4 regions of the Pseudomonas sp. FW306-02-D09B genome follow, and region 1 is predicted to be linked to each of the others. Evidence: predicted binding sites of a transcription regulator. Region 1 holds the regulator's gene; each other region holds the start of a gene.
What was found. Region 1 encodes FliA, which starts transcription of late flagellar genes. Its sites were predicted from a motif close to CTAAAGTTTNNNNNNNNNNNGCCGNTAA; they were not measured.
Positions count from the first base shown of each region.

Region 1 (6,098 bases):
GGGTCTTCATCACCGCGGTCTGCAAGTCGGCCGTGACCACGTCGAGGTTCGACACGGCCTTGGACATGGCTTCGTCGCCGCTGTTGAGGCCCAGACGAACCAGACGGTTACGCACCAGTACCAGTTCGCCGACCATGTTCATGATTTCGTCGAGACGTGCGGTATCCACACGCACGGTGGTCTCGGCTTCACTGGCCGGTTTTTCCGGTGGCGGTGAGGCCGGTGCGCGAGCTGGGGCCGGTGCAGCAGCGGCAGCAGGTTTAGGCGCTTCGGCTTTTGGCTCGGGCGCTTTAGCCACAGGTGCTGGCGCTGCAGCCTTGGCAACTGGCGTCGCCATAGAAGCAGCAGAACCGGTGCCGACCTCCGTGAACTTGCCTTTGCCATGCAGTTCGTCGAGCAGCGATTCGAACTCGTGATCGGAGATCAAATCGCTGCCAGCGGCCGCAGCCACAGGTGCCGCAGGCGCCGGAACGGCAGCAATTGCCGATTCCAGGGCATCAACGGCGAAGTTGCCTTTGCCATGCAACTGATCGAGCAGTGCTTCGAATTCGTCGTCGGTAATGTCGGAGCTGTCGCCTGCCGCTTTCGGGGCAGTCGGTGCGGCTGGCGCTGCCACCGCATCGACAGCGAACTGACCCTTGCCGTGCAATTGATCGAGCAACGACTCGAACTCGGCATCGGTAATTTCATCGCTGCCGGCAGCCACTTCAGGTGCCGGGGCGACAGGCGTCCCCGCCTCGGCTTGCGCCTTGACCGCGTTCAGCGAGTCCAGCAGCAGTTCGAATTCATTGTCGGTGACGTCGCCCGATTCGCTTTCAGCGGCAGGTGCTTCAACCACCTCTGCAACCGGTTGCGCCACATCGGCTGTTTGAGGCTCGGCCAGACGGGCCAGAGCCGCCAGCAGTTCCGGTGTAGCTGCAGTGATCGGTGCACGCTCGCGGACTTCGCTGAACATGCCGTTCACCGCGTCCAGCGCTTCGAGAACCACGTCCATCAGTTCCGAGTCGACGCGACGCTCACCCTTGCGCAGGATGTCGAACACGTTCTCGGCGATGTGACAGCACTCCACCAGCTCGTTGAGCTGGAGGAAGCCGGCGCCCCCTTTTACAGTGTGAAAACCGCGAAAAATTGCATTGAGCAAATCCGCATCATCTGGTCGGCTTTCCAGCTCGACCAGCTGTTCGGACAGTTGCTCTAGAATCTCGCCGGCCTCAACCAGGAAATCCTGAAGGATCTCTTCATCGGCGCCGAAGCTCATTAAGGGGGTGCTCCTAAAGGTCTAAAAACCTAAAAAACCTAAAATCCAAGACTGGATAGCAAATCGTCCACATCGTCCTGACCGGACACAACGTCTTCTCTTTTATCGGCATGAATCTGCGGACCTTCACCCTGAGAGAGATGTTTTTGCGGATCTTTTTCAGCCAGCATCGCTTCATGGTCATGTTCGATGCCCGCAAAGCGGTCTACCTGACTGGCCATGAGCACGAGCTTGAGCAGGTTGCTTTCGACTTCGGTGACCAGTTGAGTCACGCGCTTGATCACCTGACCGGTTAGATCCTGGTAATCCTGTGCCAGCAGAATATCGTTGAGGTTGCCCGAGACGACCTGGCTCTCCTCGACACTACGCGTCAGGAAACCGTCGACACGCCGGGCCAGTTCGCGGAACTCTTCGGCACCGACTTCGCGGCGCATGAAACGCCCCCAGTCGGCGCTCAAGGCCTGGGCGTCAGTGCTCAGGCCATTGACCAGCGGAGTACTGTTCTCGACCAGATCCATGGTCCGGTTCGCGGCCGCTTCGGTCAGCTTGACCACATAGGACAGGCGCTCGGTGGCGTCCGTGATCTGTGAGACTTCCTCGGCTTGCGGCATGTTCGGGTCAATCTGAAAATTGACGATCGCGCTGTGCAGCTCGCGAGTGAGCTTGCCCACCTCCCGGTACAGGCCGCGGTCACGGGTCTGATTGAGCTCATGGATCAGTTGCACAGCGTCACCGAACCTGCCCTTTTCAAGGCTTTCGACCAGTTCGTGAGCGTGTTTTTTCAGGGTCGATTCGAAATCGCCCTGTGAAGATTCTCTTTGCTCCATAGCTCCCCCCGTGGCGCAGTGGCTCCGCGCATCAACCGATGCGTTCGAATATTTTTTCGATCTTCTCTTTCAACGCCTGGGCCGTGAAGGGTTTGACCACATAGCCGTTTACACCGGCTTGAGCGGCTTCGATGATCTGCTCGCGCTTGGCTTCGGCAGTGACCATCAGCACCGGCAGGTGCTTGAGCTTTTCATCGGCGCGCACGTGGCGCAGCAAATCGATACCGGTCATGCCAGGCATGTTCCAGTCCGTTACCAGAAAGTCGATGCTCCCGCTGTTGAGGACGGGAATGGCGGTAATACCGTCGTCCGCCTCGACCGTGTTGGTGAACCCAAGGTCACGCAACAGGTTTTTTATGATCCGCCGCATCGTTGAGAAGTCATCAACGATGAGGATTTTCATGTTCTTGTCCAATTCGACCTCCAAGCAGTCTTAAACGCGTTCAGCACCTGAACACGCCATTCAATCAATTCGGCAGAGCACTCGACGACTGTCTGGAGCACAACGGATGAAGACCGGCACAGCGTTACGCCCTGCCTGTTTCGTTCGCAGTGTCCCCACACTGCTGTCAGCGCGCTCGCCACTCCCCCAAACGCCCCCGCAAACGGGCCGCGCACTGGCTGTGTAACTGGCTGACCCGCGATTCACTGACCCCCAGGACCTCACCGATTTCCTTGAGATTCAGCTCTTCGTCGTAGTACAGCGCCAACACCAGTCGCTCACGCTCCGGCAAATTGGCAATCGCATCCGCCAGTGCAGCCTGGAAGCGTTCATCTTCCAGGTCGCGCGACGGTTCGAGATGAGCACTCGCGCCATCCTCGTGCAGCCCTTCATGCTCGCCGTCCTGCAACAGATCGTCGAAGCTGAACAGGCGACTGCCCAAGGTGTCATTCAAAATCCCGTAATAATCGTCGAGACTCAATTGGAGTTCGGCCGCAACCTCGTGATCTTTAGCGTCACGCCCGGTTTTAGCTTCAATTGAGCGAATCGCATCACTCACCATCCGGGTATTGCGGTGTACCGAGCGTGGCGCCCAGTCACCCTTGCGGACTTCATCGAGCATCGCACCACGGATACGGATCCCCGCGTACGTCTCGAAACTCGCACCTTTGCTCGCGTCGTATTTGGTCGACACTTCAAGCAAACCGATCATGCCTGCCTGGATCAGGTCCTCGACCTGAACACTGGCCGGCAAGCGCGCCAACAGGTGATAGGCAATACGTTTTACCAGTGGCGCGTAACGCTCGATCAGTTCGTACTGCGCGTCACGCGCCGACTTCTTGTACAGGTTGTAACCGCTGGCTGTCATAGAACCGGACCCGCAGTTTGCTGCACCAGACGCTCGACGAAAAACTCCAGGTGCCCACGCGGGTTGGCGGGCAACGGCCAGGTATCGACTTTCTGCGCGATGGCCTTGAACGCCAGTGCACATTTGGAGCGAGGAAACGCTTCATACACGGCGCGCTGCTTTTGCACCGCCTTGCGCACGCATTCGTCGTAAGGCACCGCACCGACGTATTGTAAGGCGACGTCGAGGAAGCGATCCGTGACCTTGGTCAACTTGGCGAACAGATTTCGCCCTTCCTGCGGGCTTTGCGCCATGTTGGCCAGCACGCGGAAGCGGTTCATGCCGTAATCGCGGTTGAGCAGCTTGATCAGCGCGTAGGCGTCAGTGATCGACGTCGGCTCATCGCACACCACCAGCAATACTTCCTGGGCTGCGCGAACAAAACTGACGACCGACTCACCAATGCCCGCCGCCGTGTCGATCACCAATACGTCGAGGTTATCGCCGATGTCGCTGAATGCCTGAATCAGGCCAGCATGCTGGGCTGGACTCAGATGAACCATGCTCTGGGTACCGGACGCTGCTGGAACAATGCGAATTCCGCCCGGCCCCTGGAGTAATACATCGCGCAGTTCACAGCGGCCTTCGATGACGTCGGCCAGCGTACGCTTGGGCGTAAGCCCCAGCAGGACGTCAACGTTCGCCAGCCCCAGATCGGCGTCCAGCAGCATGACGCGCCGGCCGAGCTCAGCAAGAGCCAGGGACAAGTTCACTGACACATTAGTCTTCCCGACGCCACCTTTGCCGCCGGTCACTGCGATCACCTGTACGGGATGCATGCTGCCCATGTTCGTTCTTTACCTTGTCTTGCTTAGACGCGGACTACATGACTGGCTGCGCGCTCACTTGTGAACAATGCATGGCAGGCCATCGATGTAGATACAAATCTATTCATTATTACCTCAGCCGACACGCTTGGCCGGGCTGTGGTAGAGGTCAGCGAACATATCAGCCATGGCTTCTTCGCTGGGTTCTTCCTGCATCTGCACGCTAACGGCGCGACTGACCAACTGATGCCGGCGCGGTAAATGTAGATCATCCGGGATCCGTGGCCCGTCGGTCAGATAAGCGACAGGTAATTCGTGGCTGATTGCCAGGCTCAACACCTCGCCCAGGCTCGCTGTTTCATCCAGTTTAGTCAGAATGCAGCCTGCTAGCCCGCACCGCTTGTAACTGTGATAAGCGGCAGTCAGCACCTGCTTTTGGCTGGTAGTGGCCAGCACCAGATAATTCTTCGACTTGATCCCGCGACCGGCCAGGCTTTCCAGCTGCATGCGCAACGCCGGATCACTGGCCTGCAGGCCGGCGGTGTCGATCAACACCACACGCTTGCGCAACAGCGGATCAAGGGCTTGCGCCAGGGACTGGCCCGGGTCGACGTGAGTCACCGAGACATTGAGGATACGCCCCAGAGTCTTGAGCTGTTCCTGAGCCCCAATGCGGAAGCTGTCCATGCTCACCAACGCGATGTTCTGCGCGCCGTACTTGAGCACGTAACGTGCGGCCAGCTTGGCCAGCGTGGTGGTTTTGCCCATGCCGGCAGGGCCGACCATGGCGATCACGCCACCTTCTTCCAGTGGTTCGATCTCGGGAGTCACGATCATCCGCGCCAGGTGCGCCAACAGCATGCGCCAGGCCTGGCGGGGTTCTTCAATGTCAGTAATCAGTTCCAGCAGATCGCGCGACAACGGACCGGACAGGCCAATGCGTTGCAGGCGACGCCACAGGTTGGCTTGCTGCGGGCGACTGCCTTGCAGCTGGTTCCAGGCCAGCGAACCCAACTGCACTTCGAGTAATTCACGCAGGCCATTGAGTTCGAAACGCATCGAGTCGAAAGCCCGCGGATCGACCCCGGCAGAATGCACAGGCGCTGAAGCAGGACGCGGCCGCTCAGCAAAGGTCGGCTCGATCAACGGTTCCGCAGCGGTCAGCGGCAGGCCGGCAAACAACTGGCGATTGGTGCTGGCGCTCGCATCACCTTCGCCGTCGCCACGCAGGCTCAATTCAGCCTGAGCCGTGACGATCCGCGACTGGGTCTTGCGCAACTCGTCTTCGAGTTCAATGTTCGGTACACGCGGGGCCAGCGCCGACAGCTTGTAATCCAGGGCAGCCGTCAGCTCGACACCACCGGCGATCCGGCGATTACCGATAATGGCCGCATCAGCGCCCAGCTCATCGCGAACCAGCTTCATGGCCTGACGCATATCGGCGGCGAAAAAACGCTTAACTTGCATAAACCACTACCTCAGCCGTTGGGCCCTACTGTCGCAACGATGGTCACTTGCTTGTTGTCAGGGATTTCCTGATACGCCAACACATGCAACCCCGGTACTGCCAAACGTCCGAACCGCGAGAGCATCGCGCGTACCGGACCTGCTACCAGCAGAATCACCGGTTGACCTTGCATTTCCTGACGCTGCGCGGCGTCGATCAACGAACGTTGCAGCTTCTCTGCCATGCTTGGCTCCAGCAAAACGCCCTCTTCCGAGCCTTGTCCTGCCTTCTGAAGACTATTGAGCAATATTTGTTCCAACCTTGGTTCCAAGGTGATCACAGGCAGCTCGGACTCAGTGCCTACAATGCTTTGGACGATAGCGCGCGATACGCCGACGCGAACGGCCGCCACCAGAGCGGCAGTATCTTGACTCTTGGCGGCATTGTTCG
Region 1 is NZ_JBYSXY010000012.1:107,883-113,980, reverse strand. Features, by position in the region: gene AC3WK5_RS19940 (chemotaxis protein CheA) at 1-1,258, opposite strand, end outside; gene AC3WK5_RS19935 (protein phosphatase CheZ) at 1,297-2,085, opposite strand; gene AC3WK5_RS19930 (chemotaxis response regulator CheY) at 2,117-2,488, opposite strand; gene fliA (RNA polymerase sigma factor FliA) at 2,655-3,395, opposite strand; gene fleN (flagellar synthesis regulator FleN) at 3,392-4,222, opposite strand; gene flhF (flagellar biosynthesis GTPase FlhF) at 4,337-5,668, opposite strand; gene flhA (flagellar biosynthesis protein FlhA) at 5,680-6,098, opposite strand, start outside.

Region 2 (6,098 bases), on a different contig from region 1:
ATCCGGGGGCGGAGCGCCCGAAAAGCTTTACCGAGGCCAGGCCTTAGGGCAAAAAAAACGGGCAGTCACCGCAAGGGACTGCCCGTTTTTTCAAGCGTCTGGATCAGATGTCGTCTTTGTCGAAGCGGCGCGCTTCGCGTTGCAACTGATAGACGAAGCGCTCGACCTGACGCTGCACCAGCCCGCTCATGTTGTGAAAGCGTACGCCGGCGAAGGTGGTATCGATTTTCTCTTCGTGATGCAGATAACGCAGCTCGACCGGTGCGGTCATGCTGCCGAAGGGCAGGGCGGCGATGAAGCGTTCATAAACCTGACCCAATTGAAGTCCGCTGGTGATGTCGCCATCAAAGCGCAGCTTGCAACCTGTCGCAGAGATATCCAGCAGTTTGCCACTGATGGGCGTCTTGAGCTTTTCGCCACCGAGTTCGATGTTTACCAGTTGTGCCAGTTTCAAGGCTGCGCGAAACGCATTGCGACGCTGGTGGTAAACCACTTCATCGGGCAGCGTGCCACGGTAGCAACGGCCACCGTTGGACTCGTCGATGGTCAGTGTGCCGTTGCTTTCCCAAGCAATACGTACGCCTTCATGAAAGCCTTCAACCCGAAAAGCTTCGCCGGCAAGCAGGAAGCGTTCACCATCGCGGGGGATCATTTCGTCCAGGGCGATCATGTTGCTGTCGCGATCGATATCGATCAGGTAGCTCTGAAATCGCTGGCTGCGTTCATGGAACGTGATGATCAGGGGATCATGGCTCTCTTGCAGCATCCGCAGGTTGCCGGTGATTTCCAGCGGGGTGCTGAGCACCTTGGGTGGCTGCGGAGCATCTTCCGCGCTTGAGGCGTTGAACACGGTTTATCAATCTCCAGACAGAATACGATCACACGCAAAAGCTAGCATTCTGCCAGCATGTTTCGTGCCTTGATAGAGCACGCTTATTTATGAGTTCAAGCCTGACTGAGCGCGCGGGGCTTCGCGAGCATGGAGGTTGATCCGCGGGCGTCATAAAGCGCTGGAGGCTCGCCACCGTTAAGTATTTTCAGCTGATTGGCGGTGGTGGCTTGTTGCACCTGGATCGAGCGGCCATTGAGCTCGTTGGCGGCTTGGCAATCTGTAAGCAGTTGGGTCAGCGTATCGCTTTGGGTCAGCAGCTGATCGCCGATACTTGAGTGAGCGGCGAACTGCTCCAGACCTGCGCGGCTGGCAGGAAGGTTCAGGCTCGCGAGAATTTCACTGCGTTTGCGCCCATGCTGTTCCAGCAGAATGATCAGTGCCTGTTTCTGCGCCAGAATATCCTCGAGCAGCGGCATGTCACGGCCGTGCAGGGCGAGGGATTCGGTCTTCAGCAGCTCCAGCAATTGTTGAGCTGGAGCAAAGTCATCGGTGATCAGTTGCAGTAAATTAGTGTCGTGCATGGCTGGCCTTGGGTTTTAAGCGTCCAAAAGCCTGGCGCAGGCCTTTGGCTAGCGCTGGGCTTCGAAGTTGAGCAGTTTGCTGGCTACACGGTTGCTGTCGACCTTATAGCTGCCATCAGCAATCGCTGCTTTCAACTCGGCCACGCGGGCATTGTCGACGGCAGGCTGATCGCGCAGCTTGTCAGTGATCTTCTGCAACTGTTGAGCCTCATTGCTGAGGTGTACCGATTCCCCGCTTTGGGTCGCACCGGCCTGTTCGGTCGAAGTGCTCAGCGGCGCGGATTTGCCGGCATCGCCGGTGTCCTTGCTGACGCTGGTCCGCGTGCTGCTTGCGAGCGTGGGGGAGCTGTTTAAACGGCTGAAATCGATGACCATGATAAAAAAACCTCTGGGAATTTGGACGCTTGCCATGTTTTCGGCCATGCCCGGGAAAACTTTAGGCTCAATAGTCGATGAGCCCGGGCGCGTCGGTATTTGCCCTGCGTGAGGCACAGTTTAGGGAACAGGACGGTTGTGCGCCAGTTATCTACATGGAGACTTCCACCTGCCCCGGGGCCATGACTTGCGCCTTGATGACCCGTTGGGAGTTGAGGTTTTTGACTCTGATCTGTTCGTTAAGGCCGCCATTGGACAGCGCTTCACCCGGCATCCGCACGCTGAGCGTGCCGCTGCGGGCGGTGATGACCACCTGATCACCCTTGCGCACGACTTCTGCCTGCTCCAGATGGACGAGGGTAACTACCTGATCGCTGACCATTGGTCGGACAAGTTTTTGTCCGATGGCTTGATCGACGTTTGTCAGATATCCCTGATTGATCAGGCTGATATCGCGCTCACGCAACATGACATCCGAAGGGTCGATGATTCCGGCTCGTTTGAGGGGGCGGGTGGTCGTGACGACCTCGCGAAACAGGCGGACTTGAGCGGGTACGAAGACTGTCCAGGGGGAGACGCCATCGCAACGGACTTTCACTGTAACCCGGCCCAGAGGTATCGCGGGGCTCTCCAATGTCGCTGTCAATTCCCTGTCGCACGCCGGCATGTGCATGCGCGGGTCGAGCTTGTTGACTTCGATTTCGTAGCGCCCTGCGGTTTGACTGGTGGCCAGATAGTCTTCTACGGTGAATTCAAGAAAGCCCTGAGTGACGCCGATAAGTAGATCAGGCAAGGTAACCGGGTCAGCAAAGGCAGGGCTGCCAACGTTCAACAGGCATACGGCTGACAGGGCGCCGAAGAATTTACGGCACATTGATGTCAGGCGTCGGGAAAATGTCGTTTTTGTGTTCATGGCAGTTAAAAAGCAAGCGCCGTGCCGTTTAGTGATGAATGTGCGTCGCAACACACTTAGCGTTGGTGTAGGAGTCTGGGCATGGCTGGTGTAATGGATTCGGTTAACCAGCGCACGCAACTGGTAGGGCAGAATCGCCTGGAGCTGTTGTTGTTCCGTCTCGACGGCCAGCAGCTTTACGGGATCAATGTGTTCAAGGTTCGGGAGGTGCTGCAATGCCCCAAACTGACCCTGATGCCCAAGTCCAGTCCTGTCGTGTGCGGTGTGGCGAATATTCGTGGGGCAACCATTCCGATTCTGGATCTGGCAATGGCGACCGGCTCAGGCGGGTTGCAGGATCAAAGCAATCCCTTCGTGATCATCACGGAGTACAACACCAAGACCCAGGGTTTTTTGGTGAGGTCGGTCGAGCGGATCGTCAACATGAACTGGGAAGAAATCCATCCGCCGCCCAAGGGCACGGGTCGCGATCATTACCTGACCGCAGTGACTCGAGTCGACAATCAGTTAGTCGAAATCATCGACGTGGAAAAGGTCCTGGCGGAAGTTGCGCCGACGTCGGATGCGATTTCGGTTGGTGTGATCGATGCCGATACCCAACACAAGGCAATCTCCTTGCGAGTGCTCACGGTCGATGACTCGTCGGTGGCGCGCAAGCAGATCACGCGTTGCCTGCAGACGGTGGGGGTTGAAGTCGTTTCGTTGAACGACGGCCGGCAAGCGCTGGATTACCTGCGCAAACTGGTCGATGAGGGCAAGAAGCCGGAAGAAGAGTTTCTGATGATGATTTCCGACATCGAAATGCCCGAAATGGACGGCTACACCCTTACGAGCGAGATCCGCAGCGACCCTCGCATGCAAAAGCTCCATATCATCCTGCATACTTCGTTGTCAGGTGTATTCAATCAGGCGATGGTGAAGAAAGTCGGTGCCGATGACTTCCTTGCCAAATTCCGTCCTGATGACCTGGCATCCCGGGTAGTCGACCGGATCAAAGCAGCAGATATCAGCTAGTGGCCTTCGCTCCTGGCGGTCAATACGATTTAAGAGGCGGCATCATTGTCTACGGGTAATTTGGATTTCGAACAGTTCCGGGTCTTCCTGGAAAAAGCCTGTGGCATTTTGCTCGGTGAGAACAAGCAGTATCTGGTGTCGAGCCGTCTCAACAAACTGATGGAACAGCAAGGCATCAAGTCCTTGGGTGAGTTGGTGCAGCGGATGCAGACCCAACCGCGCAGTGGTTTGCGCGAGATGGTGGTGGACGCGATGACGACGAACGAAACCCTCTGGTTTCGTGACACCTATCCGTTTGAAGTCTTGAAGAACAAAGTGCTGCCTGAGTCCATCAAGGCCAGTCCCGGGCAGCGCCTACGGATCTGGTCGGCGGCGTGCTCGTCCGGGCAGGAACCGTATTCGCTGTCGATGTCGATCGACGAGTTCGAGCGGGTCAATATGGGGCAGTTGAAGATGGGGGTGCAGATCGTTGCCACCGACCTGTCCGGGACCATGTTGACCAACTGCAAGACCGGTGAGTACGACAGCCTGGCGATCGGTCGAGGTCTTTCGCCGGAGCGTCTGCAACGCTACTTCGATCCGAAAGGGCCGGGGCGTTGGGCGATCAAGGCACCGATCAAGAGTCGGGTGGAGTTCCGCTCGTTCAACCTGTTGGACAGCTACGCCAGTCTCGGCAAGTTCGACATCGTGTTCTGCCGCAACGTATTGATCTACTTCTCTGCCGAAGTGAAGAAAGACATTCTGCTGCGGATTCACAGCACGCTGAAGCCGGGCGGTTATCTATTCCTGGGGGCTTCCGAAGCGTTGAACGGTTTGCCGGATCATTATCAGATGGTTCAGTGCAGCCCGGGGATCATCTATCAGGCGAAGTGATCGGCCAGTCGTCGGTACTGAAAAAAAATAACGGGAGTCCTCAGGGGCTCCCGTTATTTTTTGCACAACACAATTCCCTCGTAGCAGCTGGCGCAGCCTGCGTTCGGCGCGGGCCGCGTTCGGACGTAGCCGTCGCAAATTCGGTATCCACGGATTACTGGAAGACCGCAGCGTCTGATTTTACGACCGCTTCGCGGCCGAACGCCGCCTTCGGCAGCTGCTACGGATTGCGTGCATCTCGGCATCCTGAGCGGCAGAAAAGCGGCAGGCGCCGGAAATCCGTTGCCGCTTTTCTGGCATTGCCGCTTTGCCGCCGCTCGCAAAGCCCCGGTTTATGGGGTTTTAGAAGCTGGCACGGGGCTTGCTATAACCCTGTTACGAAAAATCAGGTCACCCAAAGGTTTCCGACATGAGCATCAGCTTCGATAAAGCGCTCGGTATCCACGAACAAGCCCTGGGCTTCCGCGCTCAGCGTGCCGAGGTCCTGGCCAACAACATTGCCAACGCCGATACCCCGAACTACAAGGCTCGGGATCTGGATTTCTCGTCGGTGCTGGCCGCCCAGAACGACAAGAACAAGAACGGCACCTTTGCTTTGAACATGACCAACAGCCGTCATATCGAAGCCCAGGGTATGAGCAGTGGTGAGGAGTCGTTGCTGTATCGCACGCCGATGCAACCGTCGATTGACCAAAACACCGTGGACGCCCAACTGGAACAGTCGAACTACGCGCAAAACGCGGTCAACTTCCAGGCTAGCTTCACGCTGCTCAACAGCAAATTCAAAGGGCTGGTATCAGCCCTGCGCGGGGAGTAATCCATGTCTCTGTCCAGTGTATTCAACATTGCCGGTAGCGGCATGAGTGCTCAAACCACTCGCTTGAACACCGTCGCCAGTAACATCGCCAACGCCGAGACCGTCTCTTCGAGCATCGATCAGACCTACCGTGCCCGTCACCCGGTGTTTGCCACCATGTTCCAAGGCGGTCAGTCCGGTGGCAGCAATTCGCTGTTCCAGAATCAGGATGCCGCGGGCCAGGGCGTGCAGGTACTCGGCGTAGTCGAAGATCAAAGCAACCTCGAAGCACGCTACGAGCCGAACCATCCGGCGGCTGACGCCAAGGGTTACGTGTATTACCCCAACGTCAACGTGGTGGAGGAAATGGCCGACATGATTTCTGCCAGTCGTTCGTTCCAGACCAACGCGGAAATGATGAACACCGCCAAAACCATGATGCAGAAGGTCCTGACCCTCGGTCAGTGATAAGGGGCGATTTTTATGAGCGTTACCGATTCCACCGGCGGCCTGAGCATGACCGACCTGCTGGCGAACTCCTCGGTCAAAAGCACCGGTACGGCCGCGAATGGCCTTTCCGCAGCAACCAGTAGCGCGACTGGCGGCAAGGCGCTGGGCAAGGACGCGTTCCTGCAGTTGCTGGTGACCCAGCTGAAGAACCAGGACCCGCTTTCGCCACAGGATAATGGCGCATTCGTGGCTCAACTGGCGCAG
Region 2 is NZ_JBYSXY010000026.1:26,856-32,953, forward strand. Features, by position in the region: gene AC3WK5_RS27375 (MFS transporter) at 1-47, shown strand, start outside; gene AC3WK5_RS27380 (flagellar brake protein) at 104-850, opposite strand; gene AC3WK5_RS27385 (flagella synthesis protein FlgN) at 946-1,413, opposite strand; gene flgM (flagellar biosynthesis anti-sigma factor FlgM) at 1,462-1,788, opposite strand; gene flgA (flagellar basal body P-ring formation chaperone FlgA) at 1,940-2,701, opposite strand; gene AC3WK5_RS27400 (chemotaxis protein CheV) at 2,783-3,715, shown strand; gene cheR (protein-glutamate O-methyltransferase CheR) at 3,761-4,588, shown strand; gene flgB (flagellar basal body rod protein FlgB) at 4,998-5,405, shown strand; gene flgC (flagellar basal body rod protein FlgC) at 5,409-5,852, shown strand; gene flgD (flagellar hook assembly protein FlgD) at 5,868-6,098, shown strand, end outside.
Region 2: the regulator FliA is predicted to act here: its motif matches at 1,826-1,853, upstream of flgM (flagellar biosynthesis anti-sigma factor FlgM).

Region 3 (6,098 bases), on a different contig from region 1:
TTCTTCTGAAGCTGATTGATGTACAGATTCACGGTTCCCCCTCCTGAATGCATCGGGTCTCTTAAGAGTCGGCACGAAGGTAACAAACTGAAGCCCGATCCAGCGGGTGCTGAACCAATTAGTGCTTAATCCACTGATTTTGCGACGAAATGCCTGTCGAGTGAGCGCGCCGCTGATGGCTCCTATAAAAAACTCCCGAACCGATTGCCCGGTTCGGGAGTTTTTTACGTGCTGTCAGGTTCAGAACAGTTGGGTGAACAACCAGTACAGACTACCGGACAGCAGAATCGCCGCCGGCAAGGTCAGCACCCAGGCCATCAGCAGGTTGCGGATGGTCTTCATCTGCAAGCCGCCGCCGTTGGCCACCATGGTCCCGGCCACGCCGCTGGACAGCACGTGAGTGGTCGATACCGGCAGGCCGAACATGTCCGCCGCGCCAATGGTCAGCATCGCCACGGTTTCTGCCGAGGCGCCTTGGGCGTAGGTCATGTGGGTCTTGCCGATCTTTTCACCGACCGTGACCACAATGCGCTTCCAGCCGACCATGGTGCCCAGGCCCAGCGCAATCGCGACGGCGATTTTCACCCACAGCGGAATGAAGCGCGTGGCGTTGTCGATCTGCTGTTTGAACAATTGCAGTTTGCCCGTGGTGTCGGCATCGAAGTCGCCGACCTTGTTCTTGTCCATCAGGCGAATGGTTTCGCTGGTCAGGTACATGTCGTTACGCACGTTGCCCATGGCCTCGGCCGGGACTTTGGCGAGCGAGCCATAACCTTTCACTTCGTTGCCGATGTTGCCCGCCAGGGCGGCGAGGGCGGGGATCAGTTGCGGTGTCGCTTCCTTGCTGCGCACGTATTCGGACAGCACGGGGCGCGGGTCGGACGGGGCCGGTAGCGGAGCACTTCTGACCAACGCTTGCTGGGTCACTTCGGCGACGGCGGCGAATTGCAACGCCTGGTCGGCCGGCATGGTGCGGTTCAGCGCATAGGCCATCGGCAGGGTGCCGACCAGAATCAGCATGATCAGGCCCATGCCTTTTTGGCCATCGTTGGAGCCGTGGGCGAAGGACACGCCAGTGCAGGTCAGGATCAGCATCCCGCGAATCCACCACGGTGGAGGTGTGTTGCCTTTCGGTGCTTTGTACAGCGCACGATGTTTGACGAAGATGCGCAACGCCAGCAGCAACAGTGCGGCAAATGCGAAGCCGATCAGTGGTGACAGCAGCAACGCGTAACCGACCTTGGTGGCTTGCGCCCAGTCGACACCACTGGTGCCGTCGCGTCCGTGCATCAGCGCATTGGCGACGCCGACGCCGATGATCGAGCCGATCAAGGTGTGGGATGACGAGGCCGGCAAACCCAGCCACCACGTGCCGAGGTTCCACAAAATTGCCGCGATCAGCAGGGCGAAGATCATCGAGAAACCGGCGGATGAACCGACTTGCAGAATCAGCTCCACCGGCAGCAAGGCGATGATGCCGAAGGCTACGGCGCCGCTGGACAGCAACACCCCGAGGAAGTTGAAGATCCCCGACCAGACGACCGCAAAATGTGCGGGGAGTGAATTTGTGTAAATCACCGTTGCCACGGCGTTGGCGGTGTCGTGGAAGCCGTTGACGAACTCAAAACCCAAGGCAATCAACAGCGCCACACCCAGCAGCAGAAACGGCGTCCAGGTGGTCACCGTAGTGCCGAGGTCATGCATGTCGTGTATCAGGCTGTAGGCGGTGAACAGCAGCCCCATGGCCAGCACCGCGAAAAACACCACGGCGGTCAATACACCGGTTTTTTTATCGAGTTGCGGGCCGGCACTGCTGGCGGGAGCGTTGGAGGCGGCGGTCAAGGAAGGCGTAGCCATGGCCGGACAATCCTGTGTCAGGGAGGAGTGCCGGTCATGATCGTTGCCGAATGTTACAGCGAGACTGCTTTGGGTCAGTGTTTGGGTTCTTTGCCTATCCGCGGCCCCACATACTTGTAGGAGCAAGGCTTGCCCGCGATGAACGATGACGCGGTCATCCTGTCAGACCGCGGTGCATCAATCGCGGGCAAGCCTTGCTCCTACGGTATACGAGTGGTCTTAGTAATCCGCCCGCTTGCGAAACGCCCAACGCCCGGCCAGTACCGTGAACGTCGCGACCAGTGCCACCAGAATCCAGAATCCTTCCGGGTCGCCGGCAAGGGGAATCCCGCCGACGTTCATGCCGAAGAAACCGGCAATAATGTTGATTGGCAGCGCCAATACCGTGACCACGGTCAGGGTGAACAGCGTTCGGTTGCTTTGCTCGTTGAGGTTGGCGGCGATCTCTTCCTGCAACAGCTTGATCCGTTCGCCGAGCGCCGTGAGGTCGTTGATGATCAGCGCGAACTCCTCGGTGGATTTGCGCAGCTCCTTGACGTCGTCCTTTTGCAACCATTGCGGCGGACGGTTGAGCAGACGCAGCAGCGAGCCCGGCTCCAGTGCCAGCAGCCGTTGCAAGCGCACCAGCACCCGACGGTTGGCGCCCAGTTCGGCACGGTTGGTGGACAGTCGCGATGACAGCAACTCGTCCTCGATCTGGTCGACACTCTGGCTGGTCTTGCGCACGATCTGCGTTAGCACTTCGCCCTGGTCGCGGAGCAAATGCACGAGCAGTTCCAGTGGCGAACGAAAGCATTCGCCGGCCTTGACCGAGGAGCGCAGCTTGTCCACCGAGTGCAGGGGTTGCAGGCGCGCGCTGATGATCAACCGACTGCGGGCGCAGACCCAAAGGGTCGAGACGTCTGACGACACCATGCTGCTGAGGTTGAACACCACGTCGTTGACCACTGCCAGCAGCGCTGAATCGACGTGCTCGATGCGCGTCGAGCGCGAGCCTTCATGCAAGGCTTCGAAAAATTCTTCCGGCAACTCCAGGTGCGCTTTCATCCAGCGCTCGCACGCAGCGTGGGCGAGGTTCAGGTGCAGCCAGAGGAACTCGTCCTCGGCGCCCGGTTGTTGCAGCAGCTGCAGCGCCTTGGCCGAATCGATCTCGCGGCCGCGTTCGCCGGGACGAAAGCTGAAACCGTAGAGCAGGCCGAACAGGTCAGAATCGCGGTGGCGTTGATCGATGCTGTGGTTCATGGAGTCTCGCTGAAGGGCGGCGCCTGTCGTACGTTTCACAGGCTCACATGAGCGGCATCATGGCAACGCTGTTTGACGGTTTTGTGACGGTTTGGTGGTTCGCGTAATAGAGCCTTTACCAGTGGTCGGATTGGCTTCAAGAAAACGCGGCACGCGCCGATGACGCCTAAGTTGGCTCAGGCACTTTGGTGTCCGGTCCGCATGTTGTCGACAGGGAGGTCCGGACATCTCGCATGCCCTACCGATGCGAGTCTTATCCCTGTCATGAGTATCACTCGATGTTTTTGCAAAAATCCCTGCGAGCGCAAATCCTGGCACTGCTGAGCGGCAGTCTGATCGCGATGTTGCTGATTGCCCTGGCCTGTTTTCACTTACTCTCCAGCGGGGTGCAGAACTACCGCAACCTCATCGAAGGCCCGTTACGTACCTCGCAACTGATTGACGAAGCCAACCTGCAATTCAAGGCTCAGGTCCAGGAATGGAAAAACGTCCTGTTGCGTGGCAAGCAACCGGCTGAGCTGGACAAATACTGGAAGCAATTCGAGGACCGTCAGGGCGACGTACAGAACATCCTCGGTGAATTGACCCGCCAACCGGGCATCGACGCCTCACTTAAAACCCGCCTTGAAAGCCTGCGTGATGCGCACCGGGTGCTTGGCGGCGCGTATCAAAAAGGTCGAGAGGCTTATCTGGCAGCCGGTGGTGATCCTTCGGCAGGTGATAACGCGGTCAAAGGTGTGGACCGCGCCACGAGCGAGCAGATGAGCGAACTGGTCAACGAGTTGCGTAAACAGGGCCGGGAGCAGTCGACGTTGATCAGCGCCAGCGCCGATCGCACGGTGTTGCTGGGTATCCTGGTGATGCTGGCTTCGGGCCTGTTGATTGGCTTGCTCAGCCTGTGGCTGGTCAACCGCAATCTGGTGGAACCGATCCGCAAGCTGATCGAATACGTCGCGCACCTGAGCCAGGGCCGCTTTGCCGAGCGGGTGGCGAGTGATCGTCAGGATGAGTTGGGCAAGCTGGCGGTGGCTGCCAATACGCTGCGCGATTTCCTTGCCGAGACCTTCAGTCGCTTGCAGCGCAGCGCCTCGGATCTGGACAGCGCCAGCGGTGAGCTGAACTCGATTGCGACCTTGATGGCCCATGGCACCAACGAACAGTTCAACCGCACGGATCAAGTCGCCACGGCGATGAACGAAATGTCCGCCACCGCCCAGGAAGTTGCTCGTCATGCGGCCGACGCGGCACGGGCCGCCGATGATGCCGATCAGTCGGCACAACAGGGCGAGAAGGTCATGCAAGGCACGATTCACACCATCACTCAGATGCGCGGCGAAATCGCCAACACCGCGACGGTCATCCGCCAACTGGAAACCGATAGCGGGCGCATCGGCAAGGTGCTGGAAGTGATTCGCGGCATCGCCGAGCAAACCAACTTGCTGGCATTGAACGCCGCTATCGAAGCCGCTCGGGCCGGTGAAGCCGGACGCGGGTTTGCTGTGGTGGCCGATGAAGTACGCAGCCTGGCCCAGCGCACAGCGGCGTCGATCATCGAAATCAACCAGATCATCCAGAGCGTGCAGACCGGTGCGGTAGACGCGGCGCAGGCCATTGAAAGTGGCCAGTCGCGCAGCGAAGAAAGCGTCGAGCAGGTCACTCAGGCCGGGGCCATGCTTGAGCGCATTACTGCATCGGTGGAGGCGATTCGCGACATGAACCGCCAGATCGCCACCGCTGCTGAAGAACAGACCTCGGTGGCCGAAGACATTTCGCGCAACCTGACCGAGATCACCAGCATCGCCAGTACCAACCTGGACAACGTGCAGCGCACTGAAGCGGCGAGCAACAACCTGCACGGGTTGTCGGGGCAATTGAACGCGGTGACGGCGCGTCTCGGCGCCTAGCCAATTGAAATGTGTATCGGCACGCTAACCGTGTCGGTACACGATTGATCTCAAGTGTGGGTGTTGCACGTCGATGATTCGGTTATCCCTAACCTCATCGAAGGAAACGCCCATGGTCAGCCTCACATCGGTCTCGATCAATCAGACTCTGTCCACTTCCACCAGCAAGACTTCCATCAGCGGCAGCACCGATACCGACACCACGCAAAGCACAACCACGACGGGCAGTTCGACCACCGACAGTGGCAAAGTCGCGGCCGGTGGTGCACCTGCGTCGGGTGGCAGCAGTTCGAGCAGCAGTAGCAGTGAATCGGATACGGTGAAAGAGCTGCGCAAGCAGATCGCCGAATTGCAAAAGCAATTGCAGGAGCAACTGCAACAACTGCAGGCCGCTCAGGCCAGTCAGGAAAGTGCGGATGCCAAAGCGGTGAAAGTCGCCGCCGCCCAATCGCAGATCGCAACCACCTCGGGCTCATTGGAAACCGCTACGGCGGCGTTGACGCAAGCGCTGCAAGAGTCAGGCAGCAGCACGTCGGGATCGTTGGTCAGTACAACGGCGTAATGTTTCGGCCTGCCTGGCTGCGCCTTTGATATCCCATGTCCCATGAAGCTCGTGCCACCGGTCGGATTCAGGGGCAGAAAAGGCCTTGATTTACCGCCTACCTGTTAGTTCTGACAGTAGACGGGGTGGTGCCCTGAGGATTGTATGGAACGGTCAGCGCAGCCTGCGCTACTTTTCTGTCAGGAGCGATCCCATGTCTTTGAGCAAGTTGGAAATGTTGGAAAAGTTGGAAAAACGGGGAAAGTCGGAACAATCGGAAAAGAAATGGGAGAAGTTGGATGTTCCAAGCATGAAGCCGGCGGCCGGTTACGATGGACAAATCGATGAACAGTTGATTGGCGTGCATCTGGACGCTTTGGTCTTGGGCGGGCAAGGCTATGAAGCAGAGGATCATCTTCAGGTGCGCTGGAATGGCACAACCGTGTTTCGGCAAGATATCAAAAGCGCGGAAGTTGAAGCTGGCGTCGAGGTAAAAATAGAAAAAAGATACGTTGTAGCGGGTGATGCCACAGTCGGGTACATCATCATCAGTC
Region 3 is NZ_JBYSXY010000023.1:45,846-51,943, reverse strand. Features, by position in the region: gene AC3WK5_RS26595 (phytanoyl-CoA dioxygenase family protein) at 1-32, opposite strand, end outside; gene AC3WK5_RS26590 (inorganic phosphate transporter) at 241-1,857, opposite strand; gene AC3WK5_RS26585 (transporter) at 2,077-3,099, opposite strand; gene AC3WK5_RS26580 (methyl-accepting chemotaxis protein) at 3,378-5,003, shown strand; gene AC3WK5_RS26575 (hypothetical protein) at 5,116-5,565, shown strand; gene AC3WK5_RS26570 (hypothetical protein) at 5,759-6,098, shown strand, end outside.
Region 3: the regulator FliA is predicted to act here: its motif matches at 3,235-3,262, upstream of AC3WK5_RS26580 (methyl-accepting chemotaxis protein).

Region 4 (6,098 bases), on a different contig from region 1:
AAGTGCACGATCGACAGGCGATACGAGTACACCGGACGTTCGGCCTGTTTCGGCACGAAGTAATACATCATCCCGAGGAAACCGGCGGTGAGGAAAAACCCTACTGCGTTGTGCCCGTACCACCACTGCACCATGGCATCCGTCGCACCGCCGTAGGCCGAGTAGGACTTGGTCCAGCTCACCGGCAGGGAGGCGTGGTTGACGATATGCAGGATGGCCACGGTGATGATGAACGCACCGAAGAACCAGTTACCGACGTAGATGTGCTTGGTCTTGCGCTTCATCAGTGTGCCGAAGAACACGACGCCGTAGGCGACCCAGACGATGGCGATCAAAATGGCGATCGGCCATTCCAGCTCGGCGTATTCCTTGGAAGTGGTGTAGCCCAGCGGCAGGCTGATGGCGGCCAGGACAATGACCAACTGCCAGCCCCAGAAGCAGAATGCGGCGATTTTCGGCGCGAACAGCTGCGTCTGGCAGGTACGTTGCACCGAATAGAAGGAGGCTGCGAACAGGGCGCAGCCGCCGAACGCGAAGATCACCGCGTTGGTGTGCAGCGGGCGCAAACGGCCGAAGCTGGTCCAGGGCAAATTGAAGTTGAGTTCAGGCCAGACCAATTGAGCCGCGAGAAAAACCCCGAGCCCCATGCCGACGATGCCCCACACCACCGTCATAATGGCGAATTGGCGGACCACCTTGTAGTTATAGGCGGTACTTAAAGAAGTGTTCATGGTTCCCCATCCACGGTTCAGCCGAAGTGAAAGCGTCCGCGCGAGGCGATGACGCTCCCTTCGCCTGGAGTTATAGGCAGATTAAAAGCGAGGCAAGCATGGACAAACAGCACAAGGCCAGTATTGACGGGGATCAATGGGCGCAGTGCGTGCAGGATCGCGGATGGCTGTGGGACGCCGCCTCGGTGCCGGCATCGGCGACGCTGATTCTCGCCCATGGCGCCGGCGCACCGATGGACAGTGACTGGATGAGCGACATCGCCGCACGCCTTGCCGGGCTTGGCGTCAACGTGTTGCGTTTCGAGTTTCCGTACATGGCGCAACGGCGCATCGACGGTGGCAAGCGTCCACCGAATCCGACGCCCAAATTGCTCGAATGCTGGCGTGATGTGTATGCCGTGGTGCGACGCCATGTCGCTGGGCGTCTGGCCATTGGCGGCAAGTCCATGGGCGGGCGCATGGCCAGTTTGCTGGCCGATGAGCTGGGCGCGGATGCGCTGGTGTGTCTGGGATATCCGTTTTACGCGGTGGGCAAACCGGAGAAGCCGCGAGTCGAGCATCTGGCCGGGCTCAAGACCCCGACGCTGATTGTGCAGGGTGAGCGGGATGCGTTGGGGAATCGTGAGGCGGTCGAGGGTTATACGTTAGCGTCGAGTATCGAGGTGCTTTGGCTGGTGGCTGGCGATCATGATTTGAAGCCGTTGAAGGCTTCGGGCTTTACTCATGAACAGCATTTGGCGGCTGCGGCCAGCAAGGTGGCAGCATTTCTCCTGTGAGTTATGCGGTGGTAGTGAGGGCCTCTTCGCGAGCAAACCCGCTCCCACATTAAATCTCGGGTGTACGCAAGTTCTGTGAACGACCGAGAACCAATGTGGGAGCGGGCTTGCTCGCGAAAGCGATCTACCGGGTGATATCACTTTCAGATTGGCAATAAAAAACCCGGAAGCATCACCTCCCGGGTTTTTGTATTTGCCAGCAACGATCAGCGGTTAAACCGCTCCACCAACGAATACTGGGTATTCGCCGTACGGGTCAGCTCTTCACTCAGTAACGCCGAGTTCTGTGCCTGTTCCGAGGTCTGGTCGGCCAGTTGCGCAATGGTGCTGATGTTGCGGCTGATCTCTTCGGCTACTGCACTTTGCTCTTCGGTCGCGGCAGCGATTTGGGTGGTCATGTCGGTGATGTTGGCTACCGCTTCGCTGATACCCACCAGAGCCTGGTCGGCTTCCAGAACCCGCGCCACGCCTTCTTCAGCCTGACGGTGACCCGCTTCCATGGTTTGCACCGCGGTGCTGGCGGTCTGCTGGAGCTTGGCGATCAGGGTGTGGATTTGCCCGGTCGACTCGCTGGTGCGTTGCGCCAGTTGCCTTACTTCGTCGGCAACCACCGCAAAACCACGGCCCATCTCACCGGCGCGAGCCGCTTCGATGGCCGCGTTCAAGGCCAGCAGGTTGGTCTGGTCGGCAATGCCTTTGATCACATCGACCACGCCACCGATTTCGTCGCTGTCCTTGGCCAATTGGGTCACGGTCAGGCCGGTTTCGCCGACCACCACCGACAGGCGCTGGATCGCGTCACGGGTTTCACCGGCGATATCACGGCCACGACCGGTCAGGCGATTGGCTTCCTGGGTCGCGTCAGCGGTGCGTTGCACGTGGCTGGCGACTTCCTGGGTGGTGGCGGCCATCTGGTTGACGGCGGTCGCCACTTGCTCGGTCTCGACGCGCTGACGTTCCAGGCCGGTCGAGCTTTTGTGCGCCAGGGTGTCGGACTGTCGAGCTTGCTCGTTCAGGTGCTCGGCGGTGTCTTGCAGGCGAGTCAGGCAGGTTTTCAGACGGGCTTCCTGACTGAGGATCGACATTTCCAGGCGCGCTTGAGCGCCGCGGCTGTCGGTGTACATCTGCGCAATCAGCGGGTCGGATGTGGTCTGCTCGGCCAGGCGCAGCAAGCGCTTGAGGCCTCGCTGTTGCCAGCTCAAGCCCAGCAGGCCAAGCGGCACGGACAGCCCGGCAGCCAGCGCAAAACCCCACTGCGAGTTGAGTGTGGCGCCGATCATGAAGCTCAACTGGCTGACCAGAATGAATGGCAACCAGTCCTGTAGCACCGGCAGCCACTTGTCTGTTTGAGGAATCGCCGACTTGCCCTGATTGATGCGTTGGTAGAGCGCTTCGGCGCGGCGGATCTGTTCGGCGCTGGGCTTGACCCGCACCGACTCGTAACCGACCACCTGATTGCCGTCGAATACCGGTGTGACATAGGCGTTAACCCAGTAGTGGTCACCAGTCTTGCAGCGATTCTTGACAATGCCCATCCATGGCAAGCCTTGTTTCAGTGTGCCCCACATGTGCGCGAAGACCGCAGGTGGAACGTCGGGGTGACGGACCAGGTTGTGCGGTGCACGGATCAGCTCTTCACGAGAAAACCCGCTGATTTCGACGAAAGCATCGTTGCAGTAGGTGATCACGCCTTTGGCATCGGTCGTGGAAATCAACCGTTGCTGAGCCGGAAAGGTCCGTTCGCGTTGTGTAATGGGCTGGTTATTACGCATGGCTTTTTCAATCCGCAAGGCTTTGACAGGGTGTCGGCAGTGCCAGGAATAAATTGAAATTATTTTTCAATATTCAGCACTGGCGCACACTCCTTGATCTTCAACCCGCCAGCATTGGGTAGGTAAAGAGGCCGAAGTGCAGCAGATTCAAACCAAAGTGCGTGGCGATGGCGGCCCCCAGCCCACCGAAACGGTACGCCAGCCCATAACCGAACCCGGCAAGGCTCGCCAGCAGTACCCATTGCCAGCCAGCGCCGAGGTGCGCCAGACCGAACAACACTGTGGCGCCAAGCAGGGCGAGGTGTTCGCCGTAGCGCAGGTTCTTCAGACAGCGACTCAAACCGCCCTGGATGTAACCGCGAAACAGCGCCTCCTCGACCAGCGTCACCAGCAGCAGGTTGTTCAGCACCCAGAGCCAGGCTTTATCGGGCCACTTCGGTGCCCAACTGATCATACCCAGCAGCAGCGCACCACCAAGAGCGGCCAGCGCGCTCAAGGTCAGTGCCGCGGCGGTGGCATACAGCGAAAGGCGCAGGGAGCGGCGACCGACAATCCACGGGCACACCAGCAACAGCCAGAAGCCAATCAGTGGTTTGTCCAGATTCAGGTACATGGAAAACGGCACGGCATCCGCGCTGAAGCGTTCCGGGCCGATACCACGACCGTTGTAGAAACCGGGAAGCCAGTGCATGGCCAGCGCCACCGCCAGGAAAACGAACAGGCCGTGACCCAGGACGCGGCCGACCTGGATCTGTGGTTGGCGAACGGCAAAGCCGGCAAACGCTAACAACCCGACGGAAATGGCCGCCAGCCAGCCGAGGTGGCTGTAGACCAGGGCCAGTGCGTAGCCGATGGAGAGGAGTGCCAGATAGAGCCATGGCAGAGCAATCATGTGAAATCCTTGTGTCTGAGATTCTGCGAGCCACCTCGCTCCCACAGGAAGCGGTGCGATTAAAGGGACGTTCGCGACTCAAACAAAAACACCGTCCGAAGACGGTGTTTTTGTCAGTGCGACATTATGAAGCAATTAGTTGCCGCAACACGTAATGCAGGATCCCTCCCGCCTTGAAGTATTCCACTTCGTTCAACGTGTCGATCCGGCACAACACCTCCACCTTCTCGCTGCTGCCGTCCTCGCGGGTGATCACCAGCGTCAGGTTCATGCGCGGTGTCAGCTCGACGCCCGTCAGCCCTTGAATGTCGAGTGTTTCCTTGCCGGTCAGGTTCAGGCTCTTGCGGTTCTGGTCGAGCTTGAATTGCAGCGGCAGCACGCCCATGCCCACCAGGTTGGAGCGGTGAATCCGTTCGAAGCTCTCGGCAATCACCGCTTTGACGCCCAACAGGTTGGTACCCTTGGCCGCCCAGTCACGGCTTGAACCGGTGCCGTATTCCTGACCCGCAATCACCACCAGCGGGGTGCCCGCCGCTTGATAGCGCATGGCGGCGTCGTAGATCGCCAGTTTCTCCCCGGTCGGAATGTAGAGCGTATTGCCGCCTTCTTCGCCACCAAGCATTTCGTTGCGAATGCGGATGTTGGCAAACGTGCCGCGCATCATCACTTCGTGGTTACCGCGACGTGAGCCGTAAGAGTTGAAGTCTCGCGGTTCCACACCTTGTTCACGCAGGTAACGTCCGGCCGGGCTGTCGGCCTTGATGTTGCCGGCGGGGGAGATGTGGTCGGTGGTCACTGAATCGCCGAGCAGCGCCAGTACGCGTGCACCGCTGATGTCCTGAATCACCGGCAGCGGGCCGGAAATGTCATCGAAGAACGGCGGATGCTGGATGTAGGTGGAATCCTTCTGCCAGACGTAGGTCGCCGCTTGCGGGACTTCGATGGCTTGCCACTGCGCGTCTCCGGCAAACACCTCGGCGTATTCCTTATGGAACATCGCGGTGTCGACCTGCGCCACGGCGTCGGCGATTTCCTTGCTACTCGGCCAGATGTCCCGCAGGTACACCGGTTTGCCATCCTTGCCTTCACCTAGCGGCTCGCTGCTGATGTCCATGCGCACGCTGCCGGCCAAGGCATACGCGACGACCAGCGGCGGGGAGGCCAGCCAGTTGGTTTTCACCAGAGGGTGCACGCGACCTTCGAAGTTGCGGTTGCCGGACAGCACCGAGGCGACGGCCAGGTCGGAGCTCTGGATGGCTTTTTCAATCGGTTCCAGCAACGGCCCGGAGTTACCGATACAGGTGGTGCAGCCGTAGCCGACCAGTGAAAAGCCCAATTCATCGAGGTATTGGGTCAGGCCGGCGGCCTTGTAGTAGTCGGTAACCACTTTGGAGCCCGGCGCCAGAGAACTCTTCACCCACGGTTTGCGCTTGAGGCCTTTCTCCACGGCTTTCTTGGCCACCAGCCCGGCCGCCATCATCACACTCGGGTTGGAGGTGTTGGTGCACGAGGTGATGGCGGCAATCACCACGGCACCGTTTTTCAGCCGATACGTCTGGCCCTCGTACTCGTAGTCCGCTTCGCTTACAAGATCGGCATTGCCGACCGCGACGCCACCGCCACCTTCGCTTTCGAGGCGACCTTCTTCCTTGCTGGTGGGGCGGGCAGGCTTGACTTGCAGGCCGAGGAAGTCAGTGAACGCCTGGGCGACATTTGGCAGCGACACCCGGTCTTGCGGGCGTTTGGGGCCGGCGAGGCTGGCTTCGACGCTGCTCATGTCCAGCGCCAGGCTGTCTGTGAACACCGGCTCCTGGCCGGGCAGACGCCACAGGCCCTGGGTTTTGCAGTAGGCCTCGACCAGTTTGACCACGGCGCTGGGCCGACCGGACAGGCGCAGGTACTCCAGCGTCACTTCGTCCACCGGGAA
Region 4 is NZ_JBYSXY010000011.1:141,300-147,397, forward strand. Features, by position in the region: gene ccoN (cytochrome-c oxidase, cbb3-type subunit I) at 1-731, opposite strand, end outside; gene AC3WK5_RS19045 (alpha/beta family hydrolase) at 830-1,507, shown strand; gene AC3WK5_RS19050 (methyl-accepting chemotaxis protein) at 1,714-3,279, opposite strand; gene AC3WK5_RS19055 (CPBP family intramembrane glutamic endopeptidase) at 3,380-4,171, opposite strand; gene acnA (aconitate hydratase AcnA) at 4,296-6,098, opposite strand, start outside.
Region 4: the regulator FliA is predicted to act here: its motif matches at 3,310-3,337, upstream of AC3WK5_RS19050 (methyl-accepting chemotaxis protein).